Regions from separate parts of the Streptomyces sp. NPDC002779 genome, predicted to be linked through region 1. Evidence: riboswitches for the same ligand, from Rfam matches in the RefSeq annotation. Region 1 holds a riboswitch; the other holds the start of a gene.
The links. A riboswitch is a leader RNA that binds a small molecule or an ion and turns the genes downstream of it on or off. The one in region 1 is predicted to bind cyclic di-AMP.
Positions count from the first base shown of each region.

Region 2: another riboswitch for cyclic di-AMP. It lies ahead of ACFYW5_RS09880 (M23 family metallopeptidase); the one in region 1 lies ahead of ACFYW5_RS16080 (C40 family peptidase).

Region 1 covers NZ_JBIAQC010000005.1:127,310-131,650, reverse strand. The annotation lists gene ACFYW5_RS16095 (urease subunit alpha) at 1-984, opposite strand, end outside; gene ACFYW5_RS16090 (urease subunit beta) at 977-1,288, opposite strand; gene ACFYW5_RS16085 (urease subunit gamma) at 1,299-1,601, opposite strand; cyclic di-AMP (ydaO/yuaA leader) riboswitch at 2,261-2,464, shown strand; gene ACFYW5_RS16080 (C40 family peptidase) at 2,468-2,941, shown strand; gene ACFYW5_RS16075 (ATP-binding protein) at 3,067-3,525, opposite strand; gene ACFYW5_RS16070 (helix-turn-helix domain-containing protein) at 3,738-4,341, shown strand, end outside.
Region 2 covers NZ_JBIAQC010000003.1:15,900-20,240, forward strand. The annotation lists gene ACFYW5_RS09875 (PrsW family intramembrane metalloprotease) at 1-1,003, shown strand, start outside; gene ACFYW5_RS09880 (M23 family metallopeptidase) at 1,099-2,127, opposite strand; cyclic di-AMP (ydaO/yuaA leader) riboswitch at 2,139-2,295, opposite strand; gene ACFYW5_RS09885 (PP2C family protein-serine/threonine phosphatase) at 2,526-3,623, opposite strand; tRNA gene ACFYW5_RS09890 (tRNA-Met) at 3,775-3,848, opposite strand; gene ACFYW5_RS09895 (alginate lyase family protein) at 3,900-4,341, opposite strand, start outside.

The sequences.
Region 1 (4,341 bases):
GTGGTGGCACACCATCAGCATGTCGAGGTGTTCCTCGGCGGTGTTGACGGTGAACGGCCGCGTCGGGTTGGTGGAGCTGGGCAGCACATGCGGCTCGGAGACCACGGTCATGATGTCCGGCGCGTGCCCGCCGCCCGCGCCTTCGGTGTGGTAGGCGTGGATGCCCCGGCCGCCGATGGCGGCGAGGGTGTCACCGACGAACCCGGCCTCGTTCAACGTGTCGGTGTGGATGGCGACCTGGATGCCGGTGCGGTCGGCGACGGTCAGCGAGGCGTCGATGACGGCGGGCGTGGAGCCCCAGTCCTCGTGCAGCTTCAGCCCCATCGCGCCGCCGCGGATCTGCGACAGCATCGCCTCGTGCGAGACGGTGTTGCCCTTGCCGAGGAAGCCGACGTTGAGGGGGTACTGCTCCATCGCCTCCAGCATCCGCGCCAGGTGCCAGGGCCCCGGCGTCACGGTGGTCGCCTTGGAGCCCTCGGCCGGTCCGGTGCCGCCGCCGATCAGCGTGGTGATCCCCGCCGCCAGCGCCTCGTCGGCGATCTGCGGGCAGATGAAGTGGACGTGCGCGTCGATGGCGCCGGCCGTGAGGATCCGGCCGTTGCCCGAGATGATCTCGGTCTCGGGGCCGATGACGAGGTCGGGGTGGACCCCGTCCATGGTGTCGGGGTTGCCCGCCTTGCCGAGGCCGGTGATCCGTCCGTCGCGGATGCCGACGTCCGCCTTGACGATCCCCCAGTGGTCGATCACGACCGCGCCGGTGATCACCGTGTCCGGGGTGCCTTCGGCGCGCGTGGCACGCGACTGTCCCATGGACTCGCGGATGACCTTGCCGCCTCCGAACACGGCCTCGTCACCGGAGAGTCCGGGACCGCCGGAGCGGTCCTCCTCGATCTCGACCAGCAGATCGGTGTCGGCGAGCCGGATCCGGTCGCCGGTCGTCGGGCCGAACAGGTCGGCGTACGCGGCCCGGGAGATCTCAGGCATCGAGGGCACCTCCGGTCTCCCCGCGCAGTCCGGGCACGACGCGGGCGCCGGCCAGCGGGACGAGTTCGACGTCGACGGGGATGCCGGGCTCGAAGCGCACGGCGGTGCCGGCGGCGATGTTCAGGCGCTTGCCGCGGGCGGCGGCACGGTCGAAGTCCAGGCCGGGGTTGGCCTCGGCGAAGTGGTAGTGGGAGCCGACCTGGACGGGCCGGTCGGCGGCGTTCAGGACGGTCAGCCGGGTGACCTCGCGGCCCTCGTTGAACACGACGGGCTCGTCCGCGAACAGGATCTCTCCGGGAATCATCGCAGCCCCCTCAGACGATCGGTTCGTGGACGGTGACGAGCTTGGTGCCGTCCGGGAAGGTCGCCTCGACCTGGACGTCGTGGATCATCTCCGCGATGCCGTCCATGACGTCGTCCCGGGTGAGCAGCTTGCGTCCGGAGGCCATGAGCTCGGCGACCGTACGGCCGTCCCGCGCGCCTTCGAGGATGTGCGAGGTGATGAGGGCGACCGCCTCCGGGTGGTTGAGCCTGAGCCCGCGGGCCCGACGCTTCTCGGCCACGTCGGCCGCCACATGGATCAGCAGTCTCTCTTGCTCGTGCGGGGTCAGTTGCACAGCCCACCTCACAGTCCTCGCTCCGGACCGTGCGGGGCCCGGTTGCCGCTGCCACGGGCAAAGTCCCTGGTGGCGTGGAGGGAGGCTAGTTGGACCGGGTTTCGGGCACGTTAACCGAGCTGTGACCCGTCAGGGGCCCAGGGCGCCGCCTCCGGAGCTGCCGGCCGGGCGGAAGCCGGTGGGGGGCCGGGCGAGCGATCCGGCGGCCCGGACCGAGGAACTGACGCGCATTCGGGCCCCACGCCGGCGCGCGCACTGCGGGTGTTGGACGGCGAGCGCCGCACGGCTCGTGTCACGCTGCCGCCTCGCCCGGACAGTTGACGCAGGTGAGCCCGGTCCGGCCATTCGGCGATGGCGTCGAGGCGTCCGGACCGGAGTCGAAACGGACCAAAGGAGGTACCCCCTTTCGGCGTAGTCGTGTCTCCTGCCGTGGGCCCGTCAGGGTTGCGCAACGAGGCTAGGCCCTCACCCGAAAGAGACGTTCCGGTGCTGGTCCGGGCATCCTCCGTAGCCTCGACGCTGGTTCGAACGGAGCAGTGTCCACCCGAACGGGTGAGTGGTGAGTAACGCCACAAATCCCCGGTTCCGTTGGGATTTTCGGACATCCGTGAGCCAAGATCCCTGACTGACGACAAGCCCCCGCCACCACGGCGGGGCGATCCGGGCGGACGCCGAGTCCTGCCGCCGCCCGGATGACCGGTCGACAGGAGTGGATCGGCAGGAGTGGAGGACCCGAGCACGACGGGTCGCCGGCACGGATGTCCGTGCCGAGCAGCCCTTGGGGTGAAGCCGCATCGCGGCCGGGCAACTTCGCCAGCCCGAATCCGACAGGTCATCCTTCACAGGCGGCTGACGAAGGGTTGCGCATGACTGCGCTCAATCGTGTCCCGTCGCTCATGGCCCGGGCCGGTACGGCTTCGGCTCTGACCATCGCCGCCGTGGGCGGTTCGCTCGTGGCCCCGGGCCTCTCCGCGGAAGCGGAGGCGGCTACGCCGGCGACGAAGGCACTCCAGGTCGCGGCCTCCAAGAAAGGCTCCCCGTACAAGTACGGCGCCACGGGCCCGTACCGCTTCGACTGCAGCGGGCTCACGCTCTACTCGTTCAAGAAGGCGGGCAAGAAGCTGCCTCGTACGGCGGCCCAGCAGTACAACAAGACACGCCACATCTCCGCCAAGAGCCGCAAGGCCGGCGACCTCGTGTTCTTCCACTCGGGGTCGAACGTCTACCACGTCGGCATCTACGCCGGGAAGGGGAAGCTCTGGCACGCCCCGAAGACCGGGGATGTGGTGAGGCTGCAGAAGATCTGGACCAAGAGCGTCTGGTACGGCCGGGTGAGCTGACCGGCCACCCGAAGGGCGGTGGCGCCCCTGACACGCCGCCGCCCTGACGGGTGCCCGAGTGACCGCCGCGAGGAGCCGGACCGCTCCCGGGGCGGTCAGCGCTGTACCGCCCGCAGGGGCGCTCGCTAGGGCTCCTGCTGACCGGCGGTGGTGACCGGCTGGGCCGGTACGGTCCAGGGAAGTTCGATGGAGACCGTCTTGCCGCCCTCACGGGTCGGCCTGACTCTGAGTCGGCCGCCGCACTCGGCGGTCAGCCAGCGGATGATGACCAGACCGCGGCCGTTGTCCTGCTGGACAGCGGCCGGCAGTCGTTTGGGGAACCGCGGGTGGCTGTCGGTGACCCCGATGCGCAGGTGTTCGTCATGGCTCAGTTCGAGGTCCACCGTGAAGGTGGGTGACTGGCCGAGGGTGTGCTGTACGGCGTTGGTGGCGAGTTCGGAGACGATGAGCCGGATGGTGTCGGCCACGTCCGTCCCTGCGGGCAGTCCCCATTCCTCGAGAGTGCTGACCACATAGCCGCGGGCCGCGGAGACCGAGGCGGGATCGCTCGGCAGAGTGACGGATGCTTCCAGATGGTCTGCCATGGCGGCGTCGTCCCTTTCCCACGGGACCGCGGTCCGACACGGAGCGGATGGTTCGAGTACGGTCCCGGACTGGTGCTTCCTCGCCAGACTGCCATTACCGCGTCGGTCACGGTGGCGATCCACCAAGATATGCATATATCTGTCGCTCGATGCGGTGAACTCTGCGACGCGAGAGCGTATTTGGGCGGCCCGGTTGGAGTAAGGAGTAGCGCATGCAGCACGGTCCCGCGGTACGCCGCCGGAAGCTGGGCGCCGAACTGCGTGCGTTGCGCGCCGGTGCGGGGCTCACCAGTGGTGAGGCGGCGCGGCTGGTGGGCTGGCACCAGTCGAAGGTCAGCCGGATCGAGACCGGCGCCAGCGGGGTGAAACCGGCCGATGTGCGGTTACTGCTGGACGCCTACGCCGTCGCCGACTCCCAACTACGGGAGTTGCTGCTGGTATTGGCGGGCTCCGACGACGGCGCGGGCCGGCACCACTGGTGGCACGCCTACCGCGGGGTGCTGCCGCCGACCTACCGGGACTTCATCAGCCTGGAGTCCCAGGCGAGCGCGATGCGCACGCTGGAGACCTCCGTGGTGCCGGGGCTGCTCCAGACGCCCGAGTACGCCCGGGAGGTGACCCGGGCCGCGGTAGGCGGCCTGGACGACACGGACGAGCGCCTCGACACGCTGGTGGAAGTGCGGCTGGCCCGGCAGGACGTGCTGCGCGGCGAGCCGCCGCTGGAGCTGAGCGCGGTGCTCGACGAGGCGGTGCTGCACCGGGAGATCGGCGGCCCCGGGGTGATGGCCCGGCAGCTGTGGCAGCTGGTGGAGGCGG
Region 2 (4,341 bases), on a different contig from region 1:
ATGGATAGCGACGGCCACCGCGGACCCCTCCAGCGCCGACACCCTCGGGGCGACCGTGATAGCGCCGGTCGTGGAGGAGTCGGCGAAAGCGGCCGCCGTCCTGCTCGTCTTCCTCTTCCGGCGCCGGGACTTCACCGGGCTGGTCGACGGGGTGGTGATAGCGGGGGTCACCGCCACCGGCTTCGCGTTCACCGAGAACATCCTCTATCTCGGCACCGCCTTCGGCACCGACCAGATCACCGGCGGCAGCGGCATCGCCTCCGTGACGGCGGCGACCTTCTTCGTGCGCATCGTCATGTCGCCCTTCGCGCACCCTCTCTTCACGGTCCTCACCGGCATCGGCTTCGGTGTCGCCGCGCTCTCCGGCGACCGCCGGCGCCGGCTGCGGGCCCTGCTGCCGCTGGCCGGGCTGCTGCTCGCGATGGGCCTGCACGCGATGTGGAACGGTTCCTCGGTCTTCGGCCCGTACGGCTTCTTCGCCGTGTACGGGGCGATCATGGTCCCCGCGTTCGGGCTGCTGACGTGGCTGGTGATCTGGACCCGGCAGCGTGAGCTGCGCACCGTGCGGGAGGAACTGCCCGCCTACGCCGTCGCCGGCTGGCTCACCCCGGGCGAGCCCTTCGCGCTCGCCTCCATGCGGGCCCGGCGCCTGGCCCGGCAGTACGCCCGCCGCCGCGCCGGGAGGCAGGCGGCACGGGAGGTGGCGCGGTACGAGGCGTACGCGACCTCGCTGGCGTTCCTGCGCCACCGGGGGCGCCGGGGCCGCGCGGGCGCCGACTTCGTCGTACGGGAGCAGGAGCTGCTGCGGGAGCTGTGGCGCCGCCGGGAGGTCGCCCGCCCGGCCCTGGACCACGCGGCCCGCGCCATCGCCCCGCCGGTGCCGGTGGTGGCGGCACCCTGGCCGATGCACGGCGTCTACGGCTACCCGGCGCAGCCGACGTACCAGCCCTTTCCGGCGTACCCGGCGGGCCCGTACCCCGCGTACAACCCGTACCGGTCGTGAGGGCCGCCGTCGCAAGTACCGCGGACACCAAAAACCGGCAGCCCTGACGTCGGGGGGACGTCGTCAGGACCGCCGGGGTTCTGGCGAGGGCTGGGTCAGGGGTTGAGGCCCTTGCTGCGCAGCCAGGCGAGCGGGTCGATGCCGGAGGAGGAGCCCTCGGGGTGGACCTCCATGTGGAGGTGGGCACCGGTGACGTTGCCGGTCGCGCCCACGCGGCCGATGACGTCGCCCGTGGCGACCTTCTGCCCGACGCTGACGCTGATCGAGGACTGGTGGGCGTACCAGATCTCGGTGCCGTCCTCCAGGGTGAGCACGGTCTTGTAGCCGTAGGAGCCGTCGTACCCGGCGTAGGTGATCGTGCCGGTGTGCACCGCCTTGAGCAGCGTGCCCGTGGGAGCGGCGAAGTCGGCGCCGGTGTGGTAGCCGGAGGACCACAGCGCGCCGGCCTGACCGTAGGTCGAGGTGATGGTGTACGAGGAGGTCGGCAGCGCGAACTGCTTGGCGAGGGCGGCAAGGCGCTCGGCCTCGGCCTTCTCGCGGGCTTCCTCCTCGGCCTTGGCCTTGGCGGCGGCGGCCTTGGCCTTCGCCTCCTTCTCGGCCTCGGCCAGGGCTTCCGCGGCGGCCTTCTCGGCGGCAGCGGCGGCGGCCTCGGCGGCCTTGGTGTCGACCTGCTCCTGCTGCTGCTCGGCCTGGGCCATGATCCGGGCGCGCAGCGCCTCACCGGCGTCCGCGGCACCCTGCCCGGTGTCCGTGGTGGTCATGCCGACGGTGCTGAGCGGGGTGGCCGAGGTCTCGGGGATCTGCTCCGCCGAGTCGTCGGAGATCAGCGGCAGGTCGGGCATGGTGATCGCGACCGGCGGCTTGCCGGACTGGGCGCTGGCCATGCCGCCCGCGCCGACGGCGGCTATGACACCGACGCCGAGCACCGTGGAGCTACGGGCGAGTCCGCCGCCGCGCTGCTTGGCGACGCGGTGCCGGCCGCGTACCGGGCGAATGGATTCCGCGGTGGGGTTCCATTCCTCCCAGGGGCCCTCGTCGGTGCGGTGGCTGCCGTAGGAGAAGGCCTCGTCACTGCGCTGGCTCGGCACGAACGGGGCCTCGGGGGCAGGCCGGTTTGACGCCACGTGGGCGTGCTCCTTTCCTTCCTTCTCGCCTACCGGGTTAGCTGACGGGTTCGGAGCAGGAAGGTCTCCTACGCGCGTATATCAGCCGTTTCTGCGCGGCTGATTACGCCCGATTCACCCCAATGAGTGGTTCCCCGGTTCCCTTGCGGGATTCGGCGCGTGCGCACGGAGCCGCCTCTTGTGACGGCTGGGACGACCGCGCTGCGTTATCGAACGTTAATAGACACGGGCCGCGGATTCCAAGCTGTTCCTCTTGATCGTTAACGACTCCGGCCTGGACTTTCAGGTCACTAGGGCGCCAAAACGGGCGACTTGACCAAGCCTCATGCGTCACACACGTATTGACGGTGCGTCAGTTGTTATGCGGAGGGCTCCCATCCGATCACCGCCCGTGACGATCAGGGTCGGCGCACCGCGAGCAGCGCCATGTCGTCCGCCATCCCCCCTCCGCAGTGCTCGCGCACCTCCTCGGCGAGGGCGCGGATCAGGGCACCGGGGTCGCGGAAGACGCGCCCGGACAAACGACGTTCGGGGTCGAAGAAGACGCCCTGCGCGTCGCGGGCCTCCGAGAGGCCGTCGGTGTGCAGGAGCAGGGTGGTGCCGGGAGGGAAGGGGGCCTCGTCGGCGCGGTCGGGCCAGTCGCCGAGGTCGCTCATGCCCAGCGGGAGGGCGGGCTCACGGGCGCGCAGCGGGCGCACGGTGCCGTCGGGGTGGAGCAGCAGCGGGGGCGGGTGGCCGCGGTTGACGACGCGCACGGGCCCCTCCCCGTGCGGGAGTTCGGCGAGCACGGCGGTCGTGAACCCCTCGACGGCGTCGATCCCGTCGCGCCGCGCGCCCTCCCGGGCCAGCGCCCGCTCCAGCCGCCGCGCGACCGCCTCCAGGCTCGGCTCCTGCTCGGCCGCTTCCCGGAACGCCCCGATGACGACGGCGACGGCGGCGACGGCCCCCATCCCCTTGCCGCGCACATCGCCGACGACGACCCGGACGCCGTACGCGCTGTCCTGCACCGCGTACAGATCGCCGCCGATGTAGGCGTCGGCCTGCGCCGCCTCGTAGCGGGCGGCGATGTCGTAGCCGCCGATCCGCTCCAGGGGTTCGGGCAGGACGGCGCGCTGGGTGGCCACGGCGATCTCGCGCTGGGTGGCGAGCCGCAGATCGCCGCGGCGCACGACGCGGTTGAGGACGACGGCCAGGACGGCGACGGTGATCACGGTGACCACCTCGGTGACCGTGTCCGGGTCCATGCCGAAGCCCAGCCGGATGTGGACGGCGTAGGCGGCGATCAGGGACACGGCCCCGACGGCGATTGTGCCGCTGAGTGCGTAGAACGGGGCGGCCACCAGCGGGGCGGCGGTGAAGAAGGGGATCGCGGTGAAGCCCCGGGGGGTGACGAAGTCGTAGAGGACACCGCCCGCGATCAGCAGCAGCGGGAGCAGGCGGACGAAGGTGCCTGCGGACGACGGGTGCCGGGTCCCGTCCACGCCTGAAGCCCGCACTGCCCGCCTCCCGCCACGTCCGCCGTCCCTCCAGGTTTCCCGGAGCGGCGGCGGGCGGCGAACGGTGTGGGCCGAGTGGATGAGGCGGGGAAACGCACCAGTGGAAAAACACCCAGGGCCGGAACCAATGGTTCCGGCCCTGGGTCTTCAGTAGCGGGGACAGGATTTGAACCTGCGACCTCTGGGTTATGAGCCCAGCGAGCTACCGAGCTGCTCCACCCCGCGTCGTTGACACCAGTGTACGCCATTCGCGGGACCCCCTGCGCACGCGTTTCTTCACGCCCCGGGATTGCCCGCGTGGGTGAGCGTCTCCCAGGCCACGAAGAGATCGTCGGTACCGGCCGGACGGGTCTTCTCGGCGAGCGCGCGGGCCGCGGAGCCGCCGAGGCCGCGGTTGACCGCGACCTCCAGGTCGGGCCCCATGTTCCGCTCGACCCGGCCGCCGCACAGCCAGGCCGGCGCGGGCTCGCCCAGCTGGTGGCGGGCGTGCAGTTCGAGCGCGGCCGTGAGCCGGTCCTCGGCCTCGCCATACAGGTCGACGCCCTGGTGCCGGGCGGTCTCGGCGATGTGCGCGGTGGCGGCGACGGAGTAGCCGACGTGCTGGAAGTTGCGGCAGCTCTCCTGGGTGACGCCGTCCTTGTACTCCGTCTGCCGGAACCAGTACGCCGCCAGCCGCTGCGGGGTGTTCATGCTCGACCCCGCCGGGGTGAGCGGGAGG